Regions from separate parts of the Alteromonas sp. RKMC-009 genome, predicted to be linked through region 1. Evidence: predicted binding sites of a transcription regulator. Region 1 holds the regulator's gene; the other holds the start of a gene.
What was found. The regulator ArgR, encoded in region 1, controls arginine synthesis, uptake and breakdown. The targets are predictions, from matches to a motif close to ANTGAATANNTATTCANT.
Positions count from the first base shown of each region.

Region 2: a site for ArgR is predicted at 4,466-4,483, ahead of DS731_RS18755 (aspartate aminotransferase family protein). Genes of this name have one in related genera too.

Region 1 covers NZ_CP031010.1:4,046,898-4,062,035, reverse strand. The annotation lists gene DS731_RS17795 (TonB-dependent receptor) at 1-824, shown strand, start outside; gene DS731_RS17790 (efflux transporter outer membrane subunit) at 927-2,408, opposite strand; gene DS731_RS17785 (efflux RND transporter permease subunit) at 2,412-5,558, opposite strand; gene DS731_RS17780 (efflux RND transporter periplasmic adaptor subunit) at 5,558-6,730, opposite strand; gene argR (transcriptional regulator ArgR) at 6,990-7,454, opposite strand; gene mdh (malate dehydrogenase) at 7,680-8,618, shown strand; gene DS731_RS17765 (NADPH cytochrome P450 oxidoreductase family protein) at 8,755-10,077, opposite strand; gene DS731_RS17760 (PepSY-associated TM helix domain-containing protein) at 10,090-10,689, opposite strand; gene DS731_RS17755 (TonB-dependent hemoglobin/transferrin/lactoferrin family receptor) at 10,832-13,207, opposite strand; gene DS731_RS17750 (DUF4198 domain-containing protein) at 13,403-14,191, shown strand; gene DS731_RS17745 (calcium-binding protein) at 14,202-15,116, shown strand; gene DS731_RS17740 (DUF2271 domain-containing protein) at 15,113-15,138, shown strand, end outside.
Region 2 covers NZ_CP031010.1:4,261,916-4,277,053, reverse strand. The annotation lists gene DS731_RS18770 (DUF1338 domain-containing protein) at 1-517, opposite strand, end outside; partial or broken gene astD (succinylglutamate-semialdehyde dehydrogenase) at 536-1,951, opposite strand; gene astA (arginine N-succinyltransferase) at 2,021-3,058, opposite strand; gene DS731_RS18755 (aspartate aminotransferase family protein) at 3,085-4,290, opposite strand; gene DS731_RS18750 (HDOD domain-containing protein) at 4,652-5,881, opposite strand; gene DS731_RS18745 (anthranilate synthase component II) at 5,955-6,539, opposite strand; gene trpS (tryptophan--tRNA ligase) at 6,566-7,576, opposite strand; gene rpe (ribulose-phosphate 3-epimerase) at 7,603-8,280, opposite strand; gene DS731_RS18730 (TorF family putative porin) at 8,684-9,406, shown strand; gene DS731_RS18725 (hypothetical protein) at 9,615-9,938, shown strand; gene DS731_RS18720 (DUF2970 domain-containing protein) at 9,938-10,144, shown strand; gene DS731_RS18715 (Dam family site-specific DNA-(adenine-N6)-methyltransferase) at 10,148-11,050, opposite strand; gene DS731_RS18710 (YaiI/YqxD family protein) at 11,289-11,735, opposite strand; gene DS731_RS18705 (SPOR domain-containing protein) at 11,741-13,624, opposite strand; gene aroB (3-dehydroquinate synthase) at 13,702-14,769, opposite strand; gene aroK (shikimate kinase AroK) at 14,799-15,138, opposite strand, start outside.

The sequences.
Region 1 (15,138 bases):
TGGGCGTGACTCACCAGACTGAAGACAACTATATCCTTCAGGCCGACCTGTTAGTGTCCCGCACACAAAACCAGGCAATTGTTTTGCGTGGCGACCTGGACCAGGTGGGTACTACAGATGATGGTTATGCCATCTATGAAAGCAACCGTGTTGGTTCTTTTGTACTGACGAACTCTGATGTTGAGTCTACCTCTTACACGGTATCTTTCGGTGTAATGAAGCAGTACGAAAACGGCATTAATCTGGCCGGTGGTTATGCGTATAACCATGCTGAAGACGTTCAGCCTATGACAAGCTCTGTGGCGTTCTCTAACTATCAGTACCGTGCATTTACCTCGCCGAATGAGCAGGTTTCTTCGCTGTCTGACTACAACATTGAACACCGTTTCACGCTGAATGTGAGCTATGACATCGAACTGATCGACGGTTACCCAACAACCCTGGGCGCCTTCGGTCTTATTCAGTCTGGTAAGCCGTACAGCTACACGCTGTCTCAGGACGACTCCAATGGCGTGTTCGGTTTTACACCATACCTGGACAGCAACAACGTACTGCCAGTTGGCGGAGAGCGTAACGGCGAAGACGGTTCATGGTGGAACAAGATTGACCTGCGTTTAACTCAGCAACTGCCTGGTTTCACAGATGGTCATAGTGCGAGTGCATTTATCGTATTTGATAACTTCACTAACTTCCTGAACGACGACTGGGGTATTGCTGAGCGTGTGCTTTTCAACACTGTTGAAGTCGGCGACACAACGCCTGAAGCCCGTATGGGTGATGCGTCTCTGTGGGAAGTACGTGTAGGTGTTAACTACAACTTCTAATCTGACGACAGGAAGCAGATCTTCTTAACTCAGAAACAAAGCATATAAACCGCCGTTTTCTACGGCGGTTTTTTTATGCTTGTAGAAAAACTACCTCAGCATTTACTCACCGGCAGTTTCTGCATCGCCATCATCAACGCCACCCAGACCTCCACCCATCACCCGGTAAAGGGTTATGCGGTTGCTCAAGTCAATTAACTGTGTAGAAATCAGCGACTGCTGCGCACTGTACAGGGTTCGTTGTGAGGTGAGGGCATCCTGAAAACTGTTCACACCATTTTCATAGCGGGCCAGTGACAGGCGGTAACTGTCTGAAGCTACATCGACTAAATCCTGCTGCGCCCCAAGCTGACGGGCAATGGTGCCCCGTCTTGCCAGCGCATCTGCCACGTCAGAAAATGCGGTTTGGATGCTGTACTCATAAGCGGCAACCATTTTATCCCGATTTGCTTTCGCATAATCAAGCTGCGCATCGTTGGCGCCACCGGTGAAAATAGGCACCGACACTGAAGGGATAAGGCTCCAGATAGTGGACGCGCCACCGGTAAAAATGTCGGCCAGTACATTACTGGCCAGCCCGCCGGTAGCAGTTAGCGTCACAGACGGGAAGTAGTTTGCTCTGGCGGCACCAATATCTGCATTGGCTGATTTAAGGTTATGCTCCGCGGCAAGTATATCCGGTCTGTTAAGTAAAATGTCGGACGTCAGCCCTGCCGGGATCACACTGATGAAATCATCGTTTTCCGGCAGACCATCAGGTAACCATTGCTTGTCTACGCCACTGCCTGCGAGCAACATGAGCGCATTGATGTCCTGCGCCACCTGCGTAGTGTAGCTGGCAATATCTGCCATTGCGGTGTGATAGGTGGTTTGCGCATCCAGCACATCCACTTTTGAGTCGACGCCAAGCTCATTGCGGCGGCGGGTGATCTCCATGGCTTTCTGCGCGTTTTCTGCGGTTTCTTCTGCCAGTTTCAGCAAGCTCTGATCCGACGCCAGCGTCAGCCAGGCATTGGCGGTTTCGGCAATCAGCGTGATCTTTGCCGCTCTGGCTGTCTCCACAGAATAAAGCCAGCTTTGCTTATCAGCTTCGGTTGCGCTCTGATTCTTGCCGAACAAATCAATTTCGTATCCGCTTAGGCCGGCATCAGCTTCATAACTGGTGCTTACGGAGCCGTCTGACGATTTCGCCCGCGTACCGGTTACACCCGCATTCACTGTAGGAAACAATTCAGCCCGCTGAATGCGGTAGGTGGCTCTTGCTGCCTCTACATCTGCAAGGGTTTGTCGTAAATCCCGGTTGTTATCCAGTGCGGTCTGAATCACTTTCTGCATTCTGTCGTCGGTAATGAACGACTGCCAGGGAAGCTGCAAAATGGCGTTGTCTTCTTTGGTGTTAGCGTCCTGCATCGAAGTTTGATCAACCTTCGTTGTATCTGTGTAAGCCTCGCCTGCCGGCCATTCAGAGGGTACCGGTGAGGCAGGGCGCTCATAGTCCGGCGTCAGGGTTGCACAGCCGCTCAGCGACAGTGCGACAACTAAAGCGCACAGAGTTAACTTGCTGGAATGACGTGTAGATTGCATTGATTACTCCTTATCCGCAGCATTGTCATAAACGGGCTTTCTGGCCGGAAACGCGGTTCTTACCAGTACGAAAAACATGGGAATGAAGAATATGGCCAGCAAGGTTGCGGTAAGCGTGCCGCCCAGAATGCCTGTCCCGATGGAAATCCGGCTGTTTGCTCCTGCACCCGATGCGATAACCAGCGGGAAAATACCAAAGACAAAGGTAAGCGAGGTCATGATGATCGGGCGCAGACGTTGTGCTGCTGCGTGAATGGCAGCATCGACGGCGCTTTGCCCTTTTTCATACGCTGCTTCGGCAAACTCGACAATCAGGATGGCGTTTTTAGCCGATAACCCGATGGTGGTTAGCAGCGCTACCTGAAAGTAAACATCGTTTTCCAGGCCACGGAAAGTGGCCGCCAGCGCAGCACCAATTAATCCCAGCGGAATAACCAGCATCACCGAGAATGGAATAGACCAGCTCTCGTAAAGTGCGGCCAATGCCAGAAACACCACCAGAATAGAAATGGCATACAAGTAAACCGATTGTCCGCCGGACAGATTTTCCTGATAGGACAATCCGGACCACGCATAGGTCACCTTGCCGTTACCCACTTCATCGGCAAGGCGTTCCATTTCCGCCATCGCCTCGCCTGAACTGACGCCCGATGCTGCGCTGCCCTGAATTTCGTAGGAAGCCAAACCGTTAAAGCGGCTCAATGTTTGTGGCATCTGCGACCAGGAGACACTGGAAAAGGCACTGAATGGTGTCATGGTGGTGTTGCCGTCACTGTCAGTACCGCGTACGTGCCACTGGCGTAGATCTTCCGGTTTGGCGCTGTAGTTACTGTCGCCCTCAATGTAGACTTTTTTCACCCGGCCACGGTCCAGGAAATCGTTCACATAAGAACCGGCCCAGGCCGTAGATAGGGTGTCGGCCACATCTGACAAACTTAACCCCATGGCAACGGCTTTTTCGTTATCAATATCGATATCCAGTTGCGGGGTTTCACTAAGCGTGCCTTCACGCACACCGCTCAGCAGCGGATTAGTGCGGGCTTGTTGTAAGATGGCATTCTTAATTTCTGTCAGTTCGTCACGGGTCGTGCCCGCCGCTGCCTGTAACTCGAAGGTAAAGCCGTTACTTTGACCGAGACCCTGAATCACCGGCGGCAGCATAGCTATCACACTGCCGTCGCGGAGTTCGCTCATCTTCATCATCAGGCGACCAGCAATGTCTGATGCCGATTCACCGTCGCCGGTTCTTTCGTCCCAGTCTTTTAGTGACAGGAAGCCCATACCTGCGTTCTGGCCGCTGCCGGAAAAGCTAAAACCGGAAACTGTGAAGAAGTGATCAACCAGATCCGATTCCTCTTCCTGAATATAAGTCTGAATTTCATCAGCAATGGCGGTGGTACGGGTAATCGATGCACCGGCAGGCAAGTTAAACATCACCATCACATCACCCTGATCTTCCTCTGGCAAAAAGCTGGAGGGGAGTTTCACCATCAGCAGGCCCATTACGGCAATAATTACCACATAACCAGCCAGCCAGAATTTAGGGCGCTTAATCGCTGATACCGCACGCAGGTTATATTTGTCGGCAAACTTGTCGAACATGCGGTTAAACCAGCCGAAAAAGCCACCGGTCTGACGGCTTGCACCGGTATCTTTCAGAAGTGATGCACACAGCATGGGGGTCAGCGTTAGCGCCACAAACACCGATAGCAGCATGGACGAAATTACGGTTACCGAAAACTGGCGGTAGATAACGCCAGTTGAACCACTGAAAAAAGCCATAGGCAGGAACACGGCGCAGATCACAATGGATGTACCGATGAGGGCAGAGGTGATCTCTTTCATAGACAGGATCGTGGCATCCCGGGGCGACATCTTTTCCTCTGACATCAGCCGTTCCACGTTTTCAATTACTACGATGGAGTCATCTACCAGTAAGCCGATGGACAGCACCAGACCAAACATGGTCAGGGTGTTGATGGAGTAGCCCATCGCGGCCATGATGCCGAATGTACCCAACAGCACCACGGGCACGGAAATGGTAGGGATAATCGTAGCCCGCCAGTTTTGCAGGAACAACCACATGATCAGTACCACCAGAACGATGGCAATGATCAGGGTTTCCACGACTTCCAGAATCGATAACTTGATAAACGGGGTTGCGTCTTTCGGAAACGCCATTTTGTAGTTGTCCGGGAAATTCTTTTCCAGATCACTCAATACCGCTTTAACCCGTTCTGATGTATCCAGGGCATTGGCACCGGGAGCCAGCATAATGGCAATACCGGATGCAGGATGACCGTCGAGACGGGGAACCGCAGAATATGATTCACTACCCATTTCAACACGGGCAACCTGAGATAACCGTACATCGGTGCCCTGACGGTCAGACTTCACAATGATGTTTTTAAAATCGGAAACACTCTGCAGCATGGACTGAGCCGTTACGGTAGCATTCAGCTCTTGCGTATCCGGCGAAGGCATGTCACCGATTTTACCGGCGGGCACCTGCACGTTCTGGGCGCTCAGGGCGGAGGTAATATCTGAGGGCATCAGTTCGTATGCCGCCAGCTTTGCCGGGTCGAGCCATATGCGCATGGCATACTGGGAACCGAACACGTTGATGTCACCCACACCTTCAGTTCGGGCAATGGTGTCCTGCATATTTGAGGCGATATAATCCGAGATATCGAACTCAGAGTCCTCGTCGGTTTCGTCGTAAACAGCAGCGATAAGCAGCATATCGCTTTGCGATTTGGTTACTGTCACCCCTTCAGACTGCACGGCAGAGGGCAAGCGGGAGTTCACCTGTTGCACTTTATTCTGAACCTGTACCTGGGCGTAATCGGCATCAGTTCCCTGCTCAAATGTCAGCGAGATACTGGCGCTTCCCGCAGATGAGCTGGAGGAAGAAAAATACAGTAGACCATCCAGACCCGTGAGCTGTTGTTCCAGTACCTGTGTGACGCTGTTCTCTACGGTCTGGGCGTCTGCACCGGAATAGTTGGCACTGATGCTTACTGTAGGCGGCGCAATATCAGGATATTGGGCAATGGGTAAAGAGAGTATGGAAGCGGTTCCCGCCAGCATAATAATAATGGCGACAACCCATGAAAATACGGGCTTATCTATGAAGAATCGGGCGAACATTACTCATTTCCTCCCTGATTTTTCGCTTTAGGTGCTGCCACTCTGCCATCTTCGTTCAGCGTCACGTCGGTAACGGTGATGTCTGCGCCGTCCTGTAAACCGTCGATACCCTCCACAATCACTTTTTCACCGGCCTTAATGCCGTATTCAGTCAGCCATTTATTACCGGTGGCTTCCTGTAAGGTCAGCGATCTTTTCACCGCTTTACTCCCTGAAGCGACCCAGGCGAAAGCATTACCTTTATTGTCAAACTGCACGGCTTGCTGGGGTACAAGAATCGCGTTTTCGTCTACCGCTATGGTGACTTTGGTGCGGATAAACATGCCGGGCATGAGAATGCCGTCCGGATTGGGAAAAGTCGCCCGTAAGGTGATAGAGCCGGTGGCTTCATCAACAGCCACTTCATGCATAGTGAATGAGCCGGTTTCATCATATTCAGTATTATTTTCCAGCATGGCGATAACATCACTGGAGCCGGATGTTACGCCCTCGCGCTGCATCATTGCACGGCGCTCAAGCACACCTTCGCTGGTTTCTGTCATATCTATATAAATCGGGTCGAGCTTGCGGATGGTGGTTAACGCCGTGTCCTGCCCCTGAGTGAGCAATGCGCCTTCGGTCACATTAGAAATGCCAGTACGGCCACTGATGGGGGCAGTAATGCGGGTGAAAGCAAGATTAACGTTGGCAGAGTCCAGTGCTGCCTGCGCTTTGGCTAAAGTGGCCTGAGCAACCAGATAGTCGGCATGTGCGTTGTCGGCATCCTGTTGGGAAATACCTTCTATCTTTAACAGGTTCTGGTAGCGCTCATCAATCAGCCGGGTTGACTCCACAGACGCTTTCGCGCTCAACAGATCGGCTTTTGCTTCGTTCACGCTGGCGCGATAGGTTGAATCTTCAATCTGGTAAAGCAGCTGTCCTTTTTCTACAAAACTGCCTTCTTCGAACAAACGCTGTTCAAGTACACCGCCCACTTGCGGCCTGACCTGTGCAGTTTGTTGCGCCACAACACGGCCTTGCAGCGTGCGGGTAATCGGGAATGTTTGTGCGGCTATGGTAATTGCGCTAACGGCGGTGGCGCGGGGCGCAGAACGTTGACTTTGTGTTGTGTCACTACAAGCTGAAAGGGTAAGCAGGCTGGTAATAACACAGAGAGTGGTGGCGATCTTCATGGCGGGTTCCTTGTTTAATCCGGAGCTGACGGCGCTAAGCGCTTTCCCGTCAGTTTGCTGAAGCAGAGTGTATCGACAAGGAGGGTTAAGGCAGGGTTAACGCGGTTTTATGAGAAGGCAGATTAGCGAAAAAGCGGGACGAATTTACTCATTCACCGGCGTTTTTTGCCGTGAATGAACGCGCCATTTACAAAGGGGGTACAATGCTGAAGGAATAAAAAAAGCACCTGAAAAGGTGCTTTGTGCAATAGCAACTGTGTCAGACGTTTTCGAACAGGTTCTCTACGCGCTGACGAATTTCTTCAATTCGGGTGACGTCAGCCGGAGCGATAAAAATCGTATCATCACCGGCAATGGTACCCAGCACGCCGTCTTTCTGACTCAGAGAGTCAAGCAATCTTGCGATAAGCTGTGCGGCACCGGGGCTGGTTCTTATGATTACCATCACATTATTGTGTACAATGTCGAGCACGAGCTGTTTAAGCGGACTCTTCGCCGTAGGCATGCCAAGTTCAGGTGGTAAACAGTAAACCATATCACCGCGGGCATTTCGCGTTCTTACCGCGCCGAATTTACTCAGCATACGGGACACTTTTGATTGGCTGATGTTATCAAAACCCTGTGATTTCAGTGCTTCAACGATTTCACCCTGAGACCCGAAGCTTTCTGCTTTCAGGATCTCTTTGAAGGCTTTGATCATCTTTTCTTGTTTTACGTTAGCCATATTTTCCTGTCGTATTTGGTGTTTAAGGGTACAAACCGCTATTATTGTGCCGTAGTCATCACATTTAAGCAATATTTATGCATATCCATTCAAATTATTGCATAATCTTGCGGCTTATACCCATTATGCATGCATAAGACCATTGGGTGATTGAGTTTTTTTACGCGTTGATTTACTGTGACGCTCCGTTTTTTTGACGAGTAACTATTCCATAGGAGAAATGGTATGAAAGTAGCCGTGTTAGGTGCTGCCGGTGGTATTGGTCAAGCGCTGTCATTGTTGTTGAAAACACAATTGCCAGCAGGTTCTGAATTAGCGTTATATGACGTTGCGCCAGTTGTTCCTGGTGTTGCTGTTGACCTGAGCCACATCCCCACCGCGGTGAAAGTTACCGGTCATGGTAAAGATGATCTGGCTGATGCGCTTACCGGTTGTGACGTTGTTCTTATTCCGGCCGGCGTTCCGCGTAAGCCTGGTATGGACCGTTCTGACCTGTTCAACATCAATGCCGGTATCGTTAAGAACCTGATTGAAGGTGTTGCTGATAACTGTCCTTCTGCTTGTGTTGGTATTATCACTAACCCTGTAAACACTACTGTTGCTATCGCTGCTGAAACGCTGAAAGCAAAAGGCGTTTACGACAAGAACAAGCTGTTCGGTGTTACTACTCTGGATGTGATCCGTGCTGAGACTTTCGTGTCTGAACTGAAAGGTCTGGACGTATCAAGCGTACATGTTCCTGTAATCGGTGGTCACTCCGGTACGACAATCCTGCCTCTGCTGAGCCAGGTTGAAGGTGTTTCTTTCACTGACGAAGAAGTAGCAAGCCTGACTACACGCATCCAGAATGCAGGTACTGAGGTTGTTGAAGCGAAAGCTGGCGGCGGTTCTGCGACGCTTTCTATGGGTCAGGCTGCAGCACGTTTCTGTCTGTCTCTGGTTGCTGCAATGCAAGGTGAAAACGTTGTTGAGTACACTTATGTACAAACTGACGACAGCGATGACGCGGCATTCTTCGCACACCCTGTACGTTTAGGTCCTAACGGCGTTGAAGAAATTCTGCCATACGGCGAGCTGAGCGCTTTCGAACAAAAAGCGAAAGACGACATGCTGGAAGGCCTGCGTGGCGACATCAAAATTGGTGTTGAATTCGTAAACGGCTAATTCCGTTTCGGTGATGCATTGAAAAAACCGGCTTTTGAAAGCCGGTTTTTTTATACCCTGATTTCAGGTACACAAGGTATTACTTTTATAAGTACAGCGAAGGGACGACAGCGTTTGTGCATGATTACAGAGCGACTTAATACACATCCCTGTGATAACGGTGGCTGTCGGTTAACTGTTGCACCTGTTCCTCTCCGAGCATCCTGATTAATGTGTGGTGCACACCTTCACCCATACCATCGTAGCTGCCGCAGACGTATATCTGGCCGTCATTGTTTACCACATCACGAAGCGCGTCTTCGCTTTGCTGCAGCGCTTGTTGTACATACATGGGGTGGTCCGGACAACGCGAGAATACCCGCTTCACAGTGACATTGGCTGCGTTCAGCGCCTGTGCAGGAATAACTTCTGACAGAATGTCATCAAGTTCCCGTGTGCGTTCACCAAATAACACGTAGACCGGTGCTGTATGTTGCTGCTCTGCTGCCTGCATCCACTGAGCTCGGATACCTGCCAGTCCACTGCCGGCAGCTATCAGAAGTAGTGGTTTGTTGTTAAGTGTAAGGTGGCAGGCGGGGTTTACATGCAACCTGGCTTTAACTGTGTCGTTTATTTTTAACTGCTGTGTCAGCCACCCTGAGGCCAGGCCCTGACTGCCGTCCTCTTTAATCGCCAGCCTTACAATCAGTTTAATAATATGACTTTCGCTGCTTACAGAGGCGATGGTATAGCTGCGGGCGATTTCCTCTGATGTATTCAAAGGCAGTACATCAAGAATATCACCGGCTTGCCATTGCTGAGCATTGTGTCCGGCGTAAAGATCGATTTCAAAAAGCGGGTGACGGGGACCACTGTTGAGTTGTCGCCTGCGGATAAGCGTGAAATCCTCATACGCGGGTACAGCCACACTTGCAGATGAGTATTGTGCCAGTGCGGCAGTCTCTTCACCTTTACTGTGATCAAGCTTAACCAGTGGTGCAACGGGGCTGGCACCCAATGCATTCAACCGCTTATCAATATGTTCGCCGAAAGCACAAAAATGCGGATATTTACTGTCTCCCAGCGCGACGACTTCATACTCGAGATGAGATAAATCAGTTTCGTTCCTGCGGGTGCGGTTCAGGGCTTTGAAAAATGAACGTCCGTTATCGGGCGGCTCACCATGACCGTAAGTACTTACTACAAATAAAGCCCTTTCGAATTCTTTCAGACGCTCCGGTGAGAGGGCTGATAATGGCATCAGCACCCCGTGTTTAAATTCACTGTGGTTTGCGGCATATGCTTTTGCCAGTGCCTGTGCGGTACCTGTCTGGCTTGCCCAGGCAATCAGAATTTTGCTTTCCTGAGTATGCTGCCTCAGCAAATGCTTCCCTTTGTGTTTCCAGAACAGATAGCCAACCCAGAGGGAATAGGCCGCTACCATGCAAAGCCCCGTCAGTAATCGTTCAAACTCGGTCACAACCAGAATACCTTAATGAATAAACACCAGCATAATGAAAACAGGGATGAGGAAACCCAGTGCCGTTACCGGCCAGGTTGACGCTTTGTGAGGTGCCTGTTTTATCAGTAATTGCAGTCCGGTGACGGTGAAAATAATCACTACCACAGAAAAAATATCAATAAACCATTGCCACACTGTGCCGGTATTCCGGCCTTTATGTAAGTCGTTAAAATAAGCTATCCAGCCGCGATCTGAGCCTTCGTAAACTAATTCACCCATTTCGGTATCCACCGACAACCAGTGATCCTGACCGGGACCTGGCCAGGAAACATACAGCTCAACACCATCCCATTCTCCTTCCTTATCAGACGGCGGCGTGATGCGCTGAGCGTCAGCCAGCCAATTTCTCAATGAAGCGGGCAGGACGACAGAGCCTTCAGGCAACTCACTGATATCAGACAGCACATTATCCGGTAATTCCGCCTCAACATTTCTTACCTGCGGCGCAACTTCAATATCCGCCGCGTGATTAAGCGTGATACCGGTTATGGCGAACATGAACATGCCAATCATACAGATGGCGGCTGAAATCCAGTGCCATTGCCTAGCACTGCCAAGGGAAAATCGCATAGTGTTACTCAAATTCGGGAATACAGGCTTTGTAACATAATTCAAAGCAGGATAGGGATATGATAATGGGAATTATTATTTTTTGAAGTGAAGCCGGCCCGCATAGCAGGCCGGTTATCGTCATATCAGAGTAATTTGGTTATCAGAAAGTGTAAGTGATATAGGCACTTGCGCTGCGTCCCGGTTCAGAGAACCGCTGGTAACCGGTACCGCTGACACCTGAGAAGAAACCACCATTACCTGAGCGAAGATTGTCTACAACACCCCAGTTGTAGTATTCCTTATCTGTCAGGTTGTAGATAGCTGCTGTGAGTGTCAGGTTTTCTGTGATCGCATAGAAACCGGTGAGGTCAAACACGGTATAACTTTGCGGGTAGAAGAAAGGGCCACTGCCATTGTTCAGCGAGGTGAAACTCTTCTGAGCAGACTCATCCATTCCGGCTGAATAAACAATGTGGGCTTTAATACCCCAGTTGCGCTCGTCTGAAAGGTAACCAAGGCTCACCGTCGCAGAGTCAGGTGCCAGAGTCTCAAGATCATCTCCTTTATCGTAGAAGTCGAAATCACCTTCGCTGGCCGGCGTGTATTCAGACAGGTATTCACCGTCCAGGGCTGAGTACGTCAGGCGACCGGTAATATTGTCTGTGAATAAATAAAAGGCACTGAATTCAATCCCTTCTACTTTTATTTCACCGGAGTTCTGTGCTTGGGTATAGACGTCTTCTGTCAGTACTTCACTTGTACAGGTACCGGTGTAGTAACTGCAGGTCTCAATATTTACTTCAGCATCGTAAGGGGTAGAAAAGGTTTCGCTTTGGATGCGGTTTGTATAGTTTGTTCTGAACGCGCTCAGGCTGATAAAGCCTCGTTCGAACTGAGCCAGGTAGCTGATTTCATAGTTAACAGACTTTTCCGCATCCAGGTCCGGATTCGATATTTCGTCAATGTCCTGATACACCGTGCCGGTAACTGTATCCGTAATTTCTTCGCCGGAGTTAGTACCAAAATAGAGTTCCTGCAGCGTCGGTGCTTTATAGCCCTGACTGATTTTTGCCTGAATTTCCTGACCGGGAACGAATTCATAGCTTAATCCTACTTCACCGATTAGAGCGTTAAACTGCGCATCGGAAACGCTCTGGCCCAGCGGATCGGAAAAACTGTCATTTAATTCCGGCTCATAGTCTGTTTTGTCGTAGCGTGCACCTACATACAGTTTTACTACTTCGTTCAGTGCCATGGTGTCGGCAGCGTACACAGACAGTACATGTTTATCTGATGCAGGAACAAAGCCCTGATCCAGAATAGGGTAACCATCGAGTACCGGGTCGCTGGTGGTCTCACCATCGTAGCGGCGGTCATACATGATGTTTTCTACGGATACAGACTGATAATTCACACCGTAAGCAAAGTCATGGTTGATATCCCCTTCAACCGACTTTTTAAGGTCGATATTCAGACTGGTGGAATCCTGTTCAAAGCTGCGATCTTCCTGACGAAGGATCACGGCACCCTGGCTTGAGTAAAGAAAAGAGGTCAGGCCGGATGTGTACAGTTGCTGATAATCTGCTTTCACTTCAATGCTGTCGAAGAAAAGGTTACCGGCATTATCCTGTTTGTAGAAAATTCCTGCGCGCTCACGGTTATTTTCGTCATTACTGCTGAAATTATAATAGCTGGCAGTTTCACCTTCGGCCGGTTCACGGGATAACGGCGTGCCATCTGAAGAGCGGTCAGTTTTTTCGTAAACCACACCAATTTGCGCATCTTCAGATAAGTTATAGGCCAGCTTCAGCAGCACGGCATCTGAAGTGTTATCCATCGGATCGGCCTGTCCACGTGCGGGTCCGGCAATACCTGCACCGTTACTGTGGGCTTCCGTTTCATTGCCGTCACGACGGGTGTATTGCAACAGGCTTTCAAAATTGCCGGTACGGTTTGCAACAGAGCCGTTGATCAACCATTCGTTTGAACGTGAATCGAAACCGGTTTTGACTCTGCCGCCGGTTGCATCGCCGGACACAGGCAGAAAATCTGAGGCATCATTAGTGACATAGGTTACTGCCCCGGCCAGTGCGCCTGAGCCGTTTGCGACAGCACTTGGACCTTTCGAAATTGTTACGGTTTTAACGTGTTCAAGTTCTACCTGACCACGGCTCGAACCGAACATGCCGTAAGCCGCAAAGCTTGACGGGTTAAGTGTTTCGCCCTGAGAGATACCGTCTACGGTTACGGCAACAGCATCACCTTCCAGACCGCGGATATTGAATCCGTCATCACCGAAGCGGTTTCCTGAATCATTAATTTGAACGCCGGCTTCATAGCGGGCGGTATCTTCGATATTGGTGATAGATTGTTCTGCCAGCGTTTTAGCATCCAGAGTAACCGCAGTGGATGTCATTTCTTTACTGTCTTCGCTCTGTACTTTGGTTGTGGCGAGTTGTTCTTTTTCTTGTGCGAAAACATTACCAGACAAGATCGCCGTGACTGCAAAAAACAGGGCTGACCGTTTGAAGTTCATGAGTGGCTCCGTGCAATATTAATAAAAGTGCAAATAATTAGTATTTAGATCTAAGTGGCGAAAAGGGGAGAGTTATGCGATGCGCAGAAAAGGTGTTTAACACTATCGCCGCTCAGATTTGATTGAGGATGATATTGATAACAATTCCTATTTGCAATAAGATCGGGAAACTTTTTACAACCTAAGTACTAAAAAATGAAAATAAAATCCTTAGCACTGGCAAGTACAATGATGATGCTTGCACCCATAGCGAACGCCCACACTCCTTACCTGAAACCGCTTAGTTTTGAGCCGGTTAGCCGTGACTCGATGACGCTGGATGCGTCATTCGCAGAGCAGTTTTTTGTGCCCGAAGTGGCCATCAGTAATGCGCCTTTCGAGGTTGAGCAACCGGATGGCAGTATCGTACCGGTAGAGACGGTGGTGAATTTGAAAACCCGTAATGTCCTTGAACAGACACTGGAACAGGAAGGGACCTATAAGTTTTCCACCGGTAAGCGGTTGGGGGCGATTTTTCGCGTTTACGATTTGAATGGTGAGCGCGGTTCGGTGAGAGGAAATGAAGAACCTTTACCGGAAGGGGCTGTGTTGACAGAGCACTTCCAGTCGGTGACCAGCGCGGTTGCTTACGTGACGAAGAAATGTCCTACTAAAAAAGTACTAGCCGGTACGGGTAAAGGACTGGAGATTGTGCCGGCGACTCATCCTAATGGTTTGTTTGCGGGAGACCATTTTGAATTCACCCTGCAGTACGAAGGTAAACCGCTGGCTGAGCAGACGGTAACGGTGTATTTCGCCAATGATCAGTTCAGTGAAGAAGCAGATTTTCAAAAGTTAACGACCAACTCAAAAGGTGTTGCATCGGCCACCCTGGATAAACAGGGATTGTACTTGCTGCAGGTCCGCGTGAAAGAAGCTGCTCCGGAAGGCGAAGCGGTACCTCTTTACAGCTACACAACCACGTTGACGTTAGAAGCTTTTTAAGGAGCCCATCATGAAAACCCGTATTTCTATTATTGCTACAGCTTTGGGCCTGCTTACCAGTACCTGCTCACTGGCTGCCCCTCACAGTGCCAGCGGTATTATTTTAACCTACGACCTGGATGGTAACGAAAAGCTGTCTCTGGAAGAATTTGTTGATGCCCGCAGACAGCGTTTTGCCGCAACGGATACCAACCACAACGGTACCATCGAAGAAGATGAGTATGTTTACGAGTGGGAAGGTCATATGAAAACACGCATGGCGGCTGACAGAAAAGCGTCGGTGAAACAGACACATATTCGCTTCAACGCTATAGACAAAGATGACGATAAGCAAATCACCAAAGCTGAAATGGATGCAGTGGGCGGACGGGGCTTTGACTTCATGGATCAGAATAAAGACGGACTGATCCTGGCCTCTGATCCTGACCCGGTACGCGAAGGCCGCAGTGCAGACAGTGATGACAAGCCAAAGCTGGAGCAGCGCCCCATGTTGCGCATGCCGACCACACATAATATCAAAGGCTTCATGGATTTATATGACACCAACGGTGACGGCAAAGTCGATAAGGCTGAATTTCAGGCTGTCAGAGATGAGCAATTTGCCCGCACTGACGAGAATGGCGATAAGGTACTGACTGAGCAGGAATATGTGCTGGAGTTTGAAGACCGTCTGGACGCGCAGTATGAAAAAACCTATGAGGGACAGGTAAAACAAACTTACGTGCGTTTTGGTGTACTGGACAAAGACGAAAGCGGGCATATGACATTTAACGAATACATGCAGTCCGGCTTCCGTTCTTTCAGCCGCTACGATACTAGCGGCGATGGTTTCATCACCATCGACGATCCGGCCCCGGTATTTGAACGAGAAAGCAACGATAATGACGACAAGGCAACACAAACTGCGAGAGTCAGTAATCCATGAAACGTCGCTTCATTATCTGCCT
Region 2 (15,138 bases), 220 kb from region 1:
TAACACTCACGGTGAAGTGGTTAGCCTGAAAGCCCCATGCCGCCATCCAGGCTGCATATTCAGATTCATTCAGCAGCGTATCGTAGTCTTCTTTAGACAGTGACCACTGAGGCCCTGAATAAAGAAACGTTTCGCTGGTGGTGATGCTTTCATCCATTTGCTCTACCAGCTTATGGATGATCGCCTGAGAGGCTTCTGACAGCTCTTCTACACGGAGCTCACTGATAAACACTTTAGGTTTTGTCAGGTCGGCGTGTTCGAAATGCTTTGCGGTCAGCTTTTTGGCTTCAAAGTCGTAATCGCCTTTCGCCTCATAGCCCAGCGCCAGAAAGTGCGCAGCGAGTTTATCTAACCGGCATTTGTCGAGATTAAAAGTGCGGAACGCCACATGATCGTTCACGATACTGTCACTGTTTTCCTCACCCACCAGCAGCGCATGAATTTTATGGGCTGAAGGTGTGATAGCCACATATTTGTCCCACAGGCGGTCAAATAAGGTATCTACATTTGTATGCATGTTAACTGCGTCCTTTTGCTACAGCGTTAAACCCGGGCTTAATGTACCCGGCAGGGTGACTTTTTCCAGCTCAACAGATGCAACAGGGTATGCACAATAGTCGGCTGCGTAGTACGCGCTGGCGCGGTGGTTACCACTTTCGCCTACGCCACCAAAGGGGGCTGCACTGCTGGCTCCGGTGATCGGGCGGTTCCAGTTAACAATACCGGCACGGATACGCTGGAAGAAATAACGGTAGTCTTCTTCGCTGTCGCCCAGGAAACCTGCAGATAAACCGTAACGGGTATTGTTTGCTTCTTTGATTGCTGCATCAAAATCGGTGTAACGGATGACTTTCAGTAACGGTCCGAAGTGTTCTTCGTCCGGCAAGGCATCAAGCATGTCTGTCACGTCAATAATGCCGGGTGTCGCAAAGCCCTTGTTTGCTTCCGGCTGGGTCAGTTCCACAATCACTTTGCCGCCAAGAGAGACCAGCTCTGCCTGAGCATCGACCATCATTCTGGCCGCTTTGGCAGAAATCATCGCACCCATGAACGGCTGCTCCTGCGCGTCGTAGTCGCCAACTTTAATGTTTTTGGTGACTTCTACCAGGCGGTTCAGGATGGCATCTCCTGCTGCACCTGATGGCAGGAATAAACGGCGGGAGCAGGTACAACGTTGACCAGAGGTCACAAAGGCTGATTGCACGATGTCATGAACGGCGGCATCAGTGTCGGCAACGTCTTTTACGATCAGCGGGTTGTTTCCACCCATTTCCAGAGCCAGAATTTTGCCGGGATGCCCTGCAAACTGCTCGTGGAGAATTTTACCGGTACGGGAACTACCAGTGAAGAAAAGGCCGTCAATACCAGCATGCGTTGCCAGTGCTTTGCCTGTTTCTACTTCGCCCTGTACCAGATTGAGTACACCAGCCGGCAGACCGGCTTTTTCCCACAGCTTCACCATGAACTCAGCCACAGCCGGGGTTAAATCGCTGGGTTTAAACACAATGGTGTTGCCCGCCATCAGCGCAGGGACAATGTGGCCATTTGGTAAGTGGCCCGGGAAATTATACGGACCAAATACGGCTACCACACCATGGGGCTTATGGCGGATGAACGCCTGGCCCGTGGGCATAGGGTTTTCAACGGTACCGGTACGTTCATGATAGGCTTTTTCGGAAATACCGATTTTACCCGTCATGGCGCCTACTTCTGTTGCCGTTTCCCATTCAGGTTTACCCGTTTCACGGGCAATGATTTTAGCCAGTTCAGGCTTGCTGTCTGCCAGCAGTTCACCGTATTTTTTGATGACAGTCAGGCGCTCGTCAAAGCTTTTGAATGACCAGTCTGTTAACGCATTACGCGCGGCAGCGATGGCCTCGCCAACCTGTGCTGCGGTGGCAGCTTGTCCTTCCCAGATAACCTGGTCTTTTGCCGGATCAACCGACTGAATAGTGTGTCCTTGTCCAGCGACCCACTCACCATTGATAAAGTGTGTAGTTTGCATGAATCAATCCTGTCGTTAGTCCCGAAAGCTGACTGGTGCAAAACGTACCATGTCGCCTTCGTTTATATTTAGTGCCGTTGCAGCCTGGCGGGAAATGGCAGCAACATTGTTTTCTTCGCTGACCGCCAAATCAGTGGCAACGGCGCGAAAATCCGCTACAGAAGTATTAATGATGTAACAGGTCTGTCCGCCTTGCGCTGCCGTCTGATCGTCAATGACCACCGGAAGCTTGCGGCTTGCCTGTGCTGTGCGGATATGGCTCAGATTCGCTTCTACTGTCGGGCCTGCGTCGAAAATATCTACGTAGCCACGGCAGCTGAAGCCTTCTTCCTGAAGCAGAAGCAGGGCGGGGCGGGTTTTATCATGAACCTGACCAATCACCGCTTGTGCTTCTTTACTCAATAAATTGACGTAAATGGGGTATTTGGGCATCAATTCCGCGATAAAGCGTTTATTGCCAATCCCGGTAAGGTAGTCCGCAGTGGGGAAGTCCAGCGAAAAGAAATGCTCTTCCAGCCAGGCCCAGAACGGTGATTTACCTTCTTCGTCACTGACACCGCGCATTTCGGCAATGATGGTTTCCGAGAACCGTTCACGATGCTCCATCATAAACAAAAATCGCACTTTAGACAGGAAGCGGCCGTTAACACCGCCTCTAGCCTGTTCACGCAGAAACAGCGTGCAGATTTCGGTGACACCGGTGTAGTCGTTACACACAGAGAGAATATCCACAGTATTGTGAATATTCAGCTCACGGGAGGCATGAACAACTTTACCCATGTGATAATGGTAAAACGCATCATCCAGACCTACAGCGGCCTCAATACCAGTGGTGCCCACCACAGTGCCTGTGGTGGTATCTTCCATAACAAAAAGGTAAGACTGATTGCCCGGTTGAACCACCTGTTCGGAAAAAGCGCTTTCTGCACGACTGATTTTTTTGCGCAGCAGCGTTTCATTTACCGGTAATGACGTAAAGCCAATACCGGACTCCACTGCGATGTTGTTCAGCGCGTCGTAGTCACCAGTGTTAATTGGGCGAATAATATACATAACCGCGTTTCCGGAGCCGTTGTTTATCAGGCGTTAACTACGCTGGCTACAGCGCGTTCAAAGCGTGCCATACCATCGCGGATTTCTTCTTCTGAAATGATCAGAGAAGGAGCGAAGCGCACTACATTGGCACCGGCCACCAGACACATCAGTTTTTCGTTAGCTGAAGCAACCAGGAAGTCACGGGCGCGGCCTTCGTAATCTTTGTTCAGGGCAGCGCCCAGCAACAGACCCTGTCCACGGATTTCTTCGAACACATTGTACTTGGCGTTGATCTCACCCAGCAGTTCACGGAACAGGTTTTCTTTTTCGATTACGCCGTTTAACACTTCCGGCGTATTCACTACGTCAAGGGCGGCCTCAGCTACTGCGCATGCCAGCGGGTTACCGCCGTAAGTGCTGCCGTGAGTACCGGCTTTCAGGTGAGCGGCAATTTCAGCGGTAGTCAGCATGGCACCAATCGGGAAGCCGCCGCCTAATGATTTCGCTGTGGTCAGAATATCCGGCGTCACGCCCAGACCCATGTATGCGTACAGTTTGCCGGTACGGCCAACACCCGATTGCACTTCATCAAAGATCAGCAGTGCATTGTGCTTATCACACAGTTCACGCACGCCTTTTACGAAGTCAGGATCAGGAGAGATAATGCCGCCTTCACCTTGCAGAGGCTCCATCATAACCGCACAGGTTTTGTCTGAAATCAGCTTTTCAAATGCTGCAAGATCGTTGTAGTCACAGTGAACAACAGCGCCCGGCTTAGGGCCAAAACCATCAGAATACGCGGCTTGTCCGCCTACGGTTACAGTAAAGAAAGTACGACCGTGGAAACCTTTGTTAAAGGCGATGATTTCATTTTTCTCTTCACCGAATTTTTCCAGTGCATAGCGACGTGCCAGTTTCAGTGCCGCTTCATTAGATTCAGCACCTGAGTTAGCAAAGTAAACGCGCTCGGCAAATGTGGCTTCAGTCAGCTTCTTTGCCAGACGCAGTGCAGGTTCGTTGGTGAAAACGTTACTTAAGTGCCACAACTTACTGCCCTGTTCGGTTAATGCTTTAACCAGTGCAGGGTGGCTGTGACCCAGTACGTTTACGGCAATACCACCTGCGAAATCGATGTATTCAGCACCATCCTGATCCCAAACGCGGGAACCTTCACCACGTACCGGTACCATATTGGCCGGATTGTAGTTAGGGACCATGACCTCATCAAAGGTTGCGCGAGTTACGTTCATTATAGTTACCTCTTTTATCGGGCATCCGCTGTGCAAATGTGAAATTGTGCAGATGATGTTGGATGCGAAAAGTACGAATTAGCTATACAGTATGCCAGTTAATCGCCACATTGTAACCTTGGCAATCCCGCTGCAGGCCTTGTTTTTAGAGGGTTTTAGCTTGTTTTGCATAAAAAGTGCATAAGCATTCAGCTTATTTGTCTAAGCTTATGCAATTTGTTAATAAGTTCAGTCAGGGCAAGTGGCGGCGGGGCGAAGGACGTACCGTGATTTTTAGCAGTATGAATGATTATCCAGTAAAAATTTTTGATTAAATTTTGTGGAAGTGCACGAAAAACGACGATTTCGTGCACAAAAGACGTTAATCCAGAGGCGGATTCTCAATCAGAGGGAGCTGAAAGATGTCGGTGGATTTCAAAATGTCACGTTCGCTTCTGACAAAGCCCGTTTTATGCAGTGCCAGCGGGATTTCGTCTTTGTTCAGAAATTTACCCTGGTGCAACATACGTACAGCGGCATAAGCTTTGGCTTTCTTGTAAAGCTCTGTGAGATCGTGAGGGTGTTGATCATTCTCTGTGATTTCAATAAACGGCAGCGCCAGGCGCAGACGTTTAAATTGCAGTATCTCCAACAGCCTTGCTGTGAGCGGCTCAGAAAATTCCTGCTGCATAGCAATGAGGTAATTTGCCGATGGTTGTACTTTCGCCATCGCTCCGTGCTGTTCAGTGTCCTTTGCAATTTCCGCTTCTCTTAACAACGCAATCTGCGCCTGCTCAAAGGCTTTAAAATATAACCGTGACACCGCACACCGCCCCAGCTGGGACAGGATCCCTGCGGTGAAGGCTTCATGGGGCGGTAAATCATAATCATCAGCCAGTGCGCGCATAGTCAGACCCGTTGACTGAGCGAACTGCAAGATACGATTTTTAATGTCCGGATAGGGATCGGTAATTTTCGGCAGAGCCCGGCGCAGAATCATGGCCGGCAGCAATAAACGGAGGTTTTCAATACCGATAAAGCTCAGCGCCGTGCGTAAGGTTTCCACCGGAATCACTTTTCCCTTAGAGTCCTTACGACGAAACTTAGGTGCATTTACCACGGTCATGAGGTCATCGTAGAGCCATGGTAGTGCCGCAGCATGAGGTTCAATGCGGGAAATAGATGTGGCCCTGACTGACAGAATATCCAGCAGCGGTGCAACGTCATGACTCAGGTTAAGTACAGAGGTAAGGACCACCTCTGTATTGTCTATTTCATCTTTCAGCAACTCAAAAACATACTGATGAAGTTCGGCGTTAACACGGTCTAACAGACTGGCTTCTGACTGTGCCTGAAGCTGTTTGTTTTTAATGGCGACTTTTTCAACATGCAGCAAACGGCGACGAGCATCGCCCTGTTCCGACTGGGCAAACGCCACTTCCCCCGGACTGCGGCGTCCCATCATCTGAGACACCCGCGCAGGCGCAATGAGCAGGTTATCAAACCTCTCATTGATTGGGGGTAATTTGTCAGGGGTATGCTCCACTACCGGGCGGCTCCTGCGTACGTCATTTTTATTCGGGGTGCTGTCGGATACAGAAAACGAAAGCATATCGGGCTACCGGAAAAATCATAGTAACCTGTTATCGGCCGGAGTATGACTTTTTTTGAATACTTTCTGAATATTATGCATCTGCCAGCGTAATAAACCGCTGCAAAATAGCATGGCCATGCTCTGTCAGCAGTGACTCCGGATGAAATTGGACCCCCCACAGAGGCAGCGTTCTGTGGGCTATCGCCATAATTTCCCGCTGACCACTTTCGTTAATACACCAGGCTTCCACTGACAAACTGTCCGGCAAGGTTTCAGGTTCAAGTACCAGTGAGTGATACCGGGTAACGGTGTATCCGTCGGGCAAGTCGCTGAACATTCCCGTATTATTGTGGTAGAGGACAGAGGTTTTGCCGTGCCTGACTTTATCTGCACGCGTGACTTTACCGCCGAACACCTGACCAATAGACTGATGCCCCAGGCAAACTCCCAGCATGGGAATTTTTCCGGCAAAGTGTTCAATGGCGCTGAGCGTAATACCGGCTTCATCCGGCGTGCAGGGACCCGGTGATAACACCAGGTATTGCGGTGCCAACGCGGCGATTTGCTCAAGGGAGATTTCGTCGTTGCGCACCACTTTTACCTGCTGGCCCAGCTCAGTGAAGTAGCGGGCCAGGTTATGGGTAAAGGAATCGAAGTTATCAATTAATAACAACACAAACTGACTCCGTAAATTGTGCCGGCTTAGCGTGGACGGGGAATGAAGCCCAGAGTGTCGTAAACCTTATCCAGTGTGTTAGCCGCACGGGCAGAGGCTTTTTCTGCCCCTTTTTTCATGACTTCATCAAGATAGGCACGATCTTCCCGTAACGCTTTGAAGCGTGTTTGTACTGGCTCAAGCAGTGCTACGACAGCAGCAGCCACATCGCCTTTAAGGTGACCATACATTTTATCCTCGTATTCAGGAACCAGTTCATCAATGGAACGGCCTGTAGACAGAGACAATAATGTCAGCAGGTTAGATACACCCGGCTTTTCTTCAGTGTCGAAATAAATGCGTGCCTGCTCGTCAGAATCAGTTACCGCGCTTTTGATTTTCTTAGTGAGCTTTTTCGGATCTTCGAGCAAGCCGATGAAGTTTTTCGGATTGTCGTCAGATTTAGACATCTTCTTGCCGGGATCCTGCAGGCTCATAATGCGTGCGCCGAATTCAGGAATGAACGGGTCCGGGATGGCAAACATATCGCCGTAGATGTTGTTCATACGTGTGGCAACATCACGGGCCAGTTCCAGGTGTTGTTTCTGGTCGTCACCTACCGGTACCTGATTTGCCTGATATAACAGAATATCTGCGGCCATCAGTGCCGGATAAGTGAAAAGGCCGGCATTGATATTGGTTACATTCTTCGCAGACTTATCTTTAAACTGAGTCATGCGGTTCAGCTCACCCATCTGGGTATAGCAGTTCAGGATCCAAGCCAGCTGGGCATGTTCGGGTACATGGGACTGCACGAACAAGGTGCTCTTTTCGGGGTCAATGCCGCAGGCCAGGTATAAGGCCAGACCGTCAAGGCAGGCTTCACGTAACGCCGCGGGCTCTTGGCGCACCGTAATGGCATGTAAATCTACCAGCATATACAGGCAATCGTGATCATCCTGCATGGCAACCCACTGTTTGAGGGCTCCCATGTAATTACCGATAGTAAGTTGTCCTGAGGGCTGACAGCCACTTAATACAATGGGTTTGTTACTCATTTCCTGATTACCTGTACCTGCTGAATTCAGACGTTGTTTGCGGCGGCTAATTCCCGTCGCATGTCGTCAATTACATTTTTATAGTCGGGGGCATTAAAAATTGCCGAGCCGGCAACGAACATATCTGCGCCGGCTTCTGCGATGGCACGAATGTTATCGGTTTTTACCCCTCCGTCAATTTCAATACGGATATTTTTACCACTTTCTTCTACCCGCTGGTTAACTGCACGGAGTTTATCAAGGGTTGAAGGGATAAATGACTGGCCTCCGAAACCCGGGTTCACCGACATGATCAATATGTGATGCAGTTTGTCGATGACATGGTCAAGGTAATGAAGCGGGGTGGCCGGATTAAAAACCAGTCCGGGCTGGCAGCCGTTATCAATGATCAATTGCAGCGAACGGTCGACGTGCTGACTCGCCTCAGGATGAAAACTGATATAGCTGGCGCCGGCTTTGGCAAATTGTTCGATAAGGTCGTCCACCGGTGACACCATCAGATGCACGTCGATGGGAGCGGTAATGCCATATTTCCGCAATGCTTCGCAAATCATCGGACCAAATGAAAGGTTGGGGACATAGTGGTTGTCCATCACATCAAAGTGAACCACATCAGCTCCTGCTGCCAGCACTGCCTCCACGTCTTCCCCTAACCTGGCGAAATCGGCAGACAATATAGAAGGGGCGATTAAAAACTCTTTCATAGCTTCATACCTTATATGTTCTTAAGAACGCACCGGATAATAGCGCGGCAGACCGCGTTTGTCTTGTTTGCGGCCAGCATAAGCAGGGCCGGATACCGCAAATAAGTGCGAATTATAGTGTCGCAATGATATTTCTCACTAAATGTCATGAAATAGGATGAATAACTGCACCAAAATGGTGATGTTGTTCATATTTAGTGCGAACCATAATGGTGCTGTTCGGTTTTATTTAATGATAGATTTAAAATTTGTGAATAAAAATTCATTGTAATCAGTTGGTTATTCATCATTTTATGATTTTAATCAGATGGGCATTAGTTTTGCCTTATACGAGAAAGCTGAATAAAAACAATAAGACAGAAATCGTTCAATACGTACATAAATAAAATCCAACGGAGAACACATGAAAACTTCCATTCAAAAAACGTTGCTGGCTGTTGCCGTATCATCTGCAGCTTTACTGACTTCTGCGCCTTCTTTTGCAGAATTGAGTGCGAACGTAAGTGTCACAAACAACTACATCTGGCGTGGTCTGACTCAGACTACTAACGAACCTGCTGTTCAGGGTGGTATCGACTACGCTGACGAAAGCGGTTTCTATGCCGGTACATGGGTATCTAATGTTCAGTATGCGTCAGATGACGTGTACTCATACGAGCATGATCTGTACTTCGGTTTCTCAGGTGAGTCTGGTGACTTCACTTATGATGTCGGTTACCTGTACTACAACTACGATGAAGAAGCTGAATTCGATTTCGGTGAAATCTACGGTACTGTAGGTTACGGCGGTTTCAGTGCAACCCTTTACTTACTGGCTAACACTGAAGCTGATGAAGGCGAAGGCCAGGACTTCGGTTTTGCTCAGGCTTCTTACGTGTCTCTGGACTACGGCATGCCGGTAGCTTCCGGTGCAGAGCTGGGTCTGCACGTTGGTTATCATCAGGGTGACTTTGCAGAAGCTTTCAACGGTGTTGAAGGTTATGCAGACTGGGCAGTATCTATCGCGAAAGACGGTTTTACTTTCGCCATTACCGGTACAGATTTAGATGATGAATATCCGGGAGACGCTCTGGATAACGATTCAATCAAGTATGTTATTTCTTACGGTGTAGATTTCGAACTGTAAGATCTACATACCTCTTTTATAACGTTGAGAGTAAAAGCCCGGAGCATCTGTCTCCGGGTTTTTTATTTTAAATACAGCCATAAGGTAACTTCGCCTCCCGCGGTTATCCGAAGATGAAAAAAATGCCACTTTTCCTGTACTAACTTCAGCTTGTTAGAATTCTTATTGTCGCTATAATAAGGTTACTTTTTAGCCGGCGAAGACAATCATGGAAAAGATAAGTTTCTTTCGTAAATCACGCTTTTGCGTGAAAAAACCAGCAGGTGCTCTCGTTGCGATAGCAGTCATGCTGTCTGCTGCATTTTGCGATCCGGCTACCGTTACAAAAGCTGTATGCGACTTTCAGGATGAAGCGCAAACGGTAACTCAGGCAGCAGCCTTGCCCCGTGAGTGTTCAGCGCTGATGATGACTGAAGTCAGCTGGCTGGAATGGGCGTCCGGTAAGTCTACATCGTATCAGTTTCATTTCTTCGACCTGTTAGAACTGCTCTATGGCAATTCAGACAGAGATTTCCAACCCGCAGGTAAATAATGCTTATCAGCGGTAAACCTAAATCTCCCGGCTTTTTCGCCATGATTCTGAGCGTACTCGCCAGTGCATTTGGTGTGCAGAGCCAGCAAAATTACGAGCGGGATTTTAATCAGGGTAAGCTGGCCGGATACATTGTAACCGGTGTGATATTCGTTGCATTACTGGTGTTGGGGCTGGCGAGTCTGGTAAACGCCATCATTAACTGAGTATTACTTTAAACCTGTGTGCTTCAGCACCGGTTTTAACGGCCTCTTTCTGCGTTTGCGGGGTTTAGGGGGCGGTAAATCTGTCGCCGGAGCAAAATATGCCAGCAACTCAGCCGCAGGTTTGCGGTTTTCACCCTTCTGACTGATAGAGCGCTTTACCGACAATTCCGAAATTTCCGCGCCGGCATACAGCTTCCTGGTCAGCGGAAGATCATGATTGGATATCAATACCGGTATGCCCCGTTTCTTTGAGGCGCGAATTGCCAGCTCTGCCAGCTTGTGCTGTGAATCCAGGCCAAAACTTTTGGATGCATAACTGGTGAAAGCCGCTGTTTTGCTCAGGGGAGCATAAGGAGGATCACAATAAATTACATTGCCCCGTCTGGCACGACTGAACACCTTCTCAAACGGTAAGCAGGTGAACACTGCCTTTTGGGAGCGCTCGGCAAATACCATCATTTCTTCTTCAGGGAAGTAAGGCTTTTTGTAACGGCCGAAAGGAACGTTAAATTTGCCGGCAAGGCTGTAGCGGCAAAGGCCATTGTAGCCATGACGGTTCAGGTACAGAAACAGGATAGCGCGGTAATATTCATCTGCTGTGTGATTAAACTCTTCCCGCAGCGCGTAGTAAGTGGCTTCAACGTTATGTTTGTCTGAGAAAAAGCGGGACGCATCATGTACAACGGCATCCGGTTGGGCTTTCAGAAAGTTGTACAGATTAATGAGATCGGGGTTAATGTCGTTTAGCAAATAACGCTTGAAGTCAGTATTTAAAAATACAGAGCCAGCACCAACAAAAGGCTCAATCAACCGATTGCCCGAAGGAAGTTTGGCATTGATGTTTTCTACCAGGCTGTACTTACCGCCAGCCCACTTCAGGAAGGCCCGGTTCTTCTTCTGCATCATGCTTTTTGAATGTTACCCACGCGCACATCACGTTTTTAACGTGTTATAGGATGTTATTTGCTATTTGTCCCGGGCCAGCCGGATATTCAGTGACTATCAAAGCCATAATCGATTGTATCTGTCATCGGTGATCCCCACAACCTGCAATCGAATAACCGGTGCATTTAACGGCGAATTAAAGCGGGAACGATCAGATTTGCAGCAAAGTTGCAGGTGATAACGACAAATACGTTGAAGGTTAGCGGGCAGATGCTAAAAAGCGGTCGAGCACATTAGCAAAGGCCTGCCTTTCCCGCTGAGACAATGGCGGTGGGCCGGAGGTTTGCACGCCACTTGCCCGCATGGTGTCCATAAAATCACGGATATTCAGTCGTGAGCGGATATTCTCGCGGGTAAGTTCTTCACCCCTTGGTGTGACGACACAAGCCTGTTTACTGATGACTTCGTCTGCCAGGGGGATGTCTGAAGTAACGACCAGGTCGCCCGCTGATACCCGCTGTACGATTTCGTTATCGGCAATATCGAATCCTTTCTCCACCTGCAGGCGTGTAAGCCACGGGGAAGGCGGAACCCTGATCCCATGGTTTGCCACGAAGGTCACCATGGTTTTAGTGCGCGGCCCGGCTTTGAACAGGATTTCTTTAATGGCAACCGGGCAGGCATCGGCGTCTACCCAGATGCTCACAGCCATTATTGGCTTACCTTTTCAATTTCTTCCAGAACATTGCGGCCCCGCTTGATGAAGATTTTTTCACGGCCCTGAAAGGGCGGGATGGTGGCCACAGCATTATTAGCTTCCGAAAAAGCGTCGAATTTGTCATTGTATAAAATAACAAACCAGTCACCGCCGTAACGCTGAGTGCGGTAAATCCAGATGAAGCTTTCCATGTTGTTGTCTTTGATGAACTCTTTCATCAGGGTTTCATCTTTGAGACCGGCAAGCTGAACGATGTAATCGTCTGCCTGAATACTGTTAAACAGTTGTTCATTGTCATAGTTGCCACTGCCACTGAATACCGGTTCTGCTCTGGCCGGTGTCTCAGGTACAGACGGCGCCGGACTGGTACGGGATTCGGTGACCTCAGCCGCACGGGGGCTTACAGAAGGTGTGGCAGGAGGTGTCACTCTTGCGACCTCGCGGAGAGGCTGTGCCGTTTCAGTTGCAGGTACTTGCGTACGGGTAGCAATGCGGGCTGGTTCGTCAGCCGTGGGCGGTGATACCTGAGCCGGTTCTTCCGGAATATCACGGATTTGTCCTTTAGGACGGCTCTCCAGCACCATAGGTTTGCGACCCACTTTAGCCTCGGTGATCAGCGGCTTCTCCGGTTCAGAACGTCTTTGAGGTTCTGGCTGAACTGGCTGCACCTTGCGGCCAGATACAAATTCATCAAAACCTGCTGATGCCATAGGCTCACGGGGAATGCTTGTTCTGACTGGTGTCACTTCCTGCACTTGTGCCGGCGCTTCTTCAATCTCTTCACTGGTATCAGTAATAGATGCGATTAATTCGTCTGCGGATGCATTTTCAGCGGTTGTATCGGAGAAATCGCTTTCGGTACTGAATGATGAGGCTTCAGATCCAGTATCAGTCTCCGGTTCTGCCGGGGGATCCTGCGATACCGGTACTTCCACTTTCTCAGCCGTCACATCTTCGATAAAGCTGAGTAAGTCTTCCGGCTGGGCATTGTCTTCAGCAGTTGGTTGATACTGGTCTTTTTCATCGATAGCGGCAACAGCCCTGTCCCAGGAAACCACGGGTTTATCTTCCTGCACGGCTTTTTGTGCAGGATCTTTCAGTTCATCAAAGGCCGAGCCCGGTTCAACGGAGGATACTGGCGGGAACTGGTCATCAATAGGGCCAAACAGGGCCTTGATATCATCGCCATACTGCATGTAAATCAGGCCACCGAAAACGGCAACAAACATCACTGCGACGAGTGAAATGAAGAGAGGGGAAGCCAGTACACTGGTACTTCTTGTTTGCAGATGTTCCTCCTGGCCATTGCGTTTAGCCAGGTGCTCGTGAAAAGCCTTACGTCGGTTCTCAATCATAGTATCTAACTCTGAGCCAGGTTGTTGAGTCGCCACTGACTGACTGCTTATAAGCAGAGGCGTATCGGTGTTTTTCGCCGGTAGCCATTTCCGGGCTCTCTCCGCCCAGGTTGACTCACCGAACAGTAATACATTCAAATGTTGCTTATTGCCTGCAAAACGGCTTTGCAGTACCAGATCCCACAGCTCCTGAAGCAGTTCGTCCGGTACATGCTCCGCCTGGGTAATGGTTATGAGAATGGGACCAACATGCTCGTTAAGCCCTGCAAGCAACTCATTCAGCGGCCGTATATAGCTGCCAACCAGTGTACCCAGTAATTGTCTGCAAAGTTGACGACGATAATCTGACAGCTCCATAGTAGGATCGGCTGTCACGTAGGCGATTTCTGTCTCGTCGTGTTGCTGGAACACAAACGATTCCAGCGTCTTTTTTTGCTGAGCAGCGGAATCCCCGCTTACAAAAATTAGTTGTGAAGAATAGTTGACCAGATATTCCAGTCTTTCATGCAATTCAGATTGCACCTGATTACCCTCAGCTGATTACTGGTGTTACGCACTTACCATTGAATGTCTGGCGATACTGATGCGCAGGTTGCCGGTCAGCGAAGAAGTTGCGTTAAAATTTCGTCACTGACGTCTTTAGTCACAACCGCATGTCCGATACCTTGCGGAATAACAAAACGGATATTACCCGCTTCGACTTTTTTATCCCGGCGCATATGCTTCATATAGGCATCTTTGTTCATGCTGTCGGGACCCGCTACCGGAAGGTCGAACGCTGCCATCAGGGCAATAACCCGACGACTTTCTGACGCATCCATCCAATTCAGTGCTTCTGCAGCCTGACACGCAATTACTGTACCAGCTGCTACGGCTTCACCGTGTAACCAATTTCCATATCCCTGTTCTGCTTCGATAGCATGACCAAATGTGTGACCGAGGTTAAGTATGGCACGTAATCCGCCTTCCCGCTCATCCTTGGCTACCACGTCTGCTTTTATCTCACAGCAACGGTAGATGGCGTCTGCCAGTGTTTTAGTTTCCAGTGTTTTAAGCTTATCGGCATGATCTTCCAACCACTTGAAGAAATTTTTGTCATAAATTATGCCGTACTTAATAACTTCTGCCATGCCGGCCGCAAATTCTCTGGCCGGAAGGGTGGATTGGGTATCTGTATCGATGGCGACAAAAACCGGCTGGTAGAACGCGCCAATCATGTTTTTCCCAAGGGGATGATTAACCGCGGTTTTACCGCCAACGGATGAATCAACCTGAGAGAGCAGGGTGGTGGGAACCTGTATAAACGGAACGCCACGCTGGTAAGAGGCGGCAGCAAATCCGCATAAATCACCGATTACTCCACCGCCCAACGCAATGAGGGTGGTATCTCTGGCAGCATTCATCTCCAGCAGACGTGTCATGATAACACCGAATTGTTCCAGAGATTTATGTTGCTCACCATCGGGGATAATGATGGTTTCAATATGCACATCGCCACAGGCAGCTTTCGCTTTTTCGAGATAAAGCGGTGCCACTACATCATTAGTAATAATGACAGCCAGCGGGCCTTTGATATAAGGAGAGAGAACCGCAGGCTTTGAGAGTAAGCCCGCTTCTATGTGAATCGGGTAGCTACGATCTCCGAGTTCTACAGTTAACATCGACATCACGCAGCGCCCCTATTCCTGAATGTTACTTATAATCCGATTTTGCTGATGATTTGGTTAGCTACCGCACGGGCAGACTGATCATCAGTATCAACAATGTAATCCGCCACTTCTTCGTAAAGCGGGTTACGTTCCTCAGCAAGGTTACGCAGGATTTGCTCCGGTTCACCTTTTTGCAGCAGAGGACGACGCTTGTCACGTTGAGTACGGGCGACTTGCTTGTCGATAGTAGTTTGCAGGTATACAACGATACCCCGGGCAGATAAACGGTTACGCACAGCTTTATTGGTTACTGAACCGCCACCTGTCGCCAACACGATACCTTGCTTGTCCGTAAGATCGTTTATGACGTTTTCTTCGCGCTTGCGG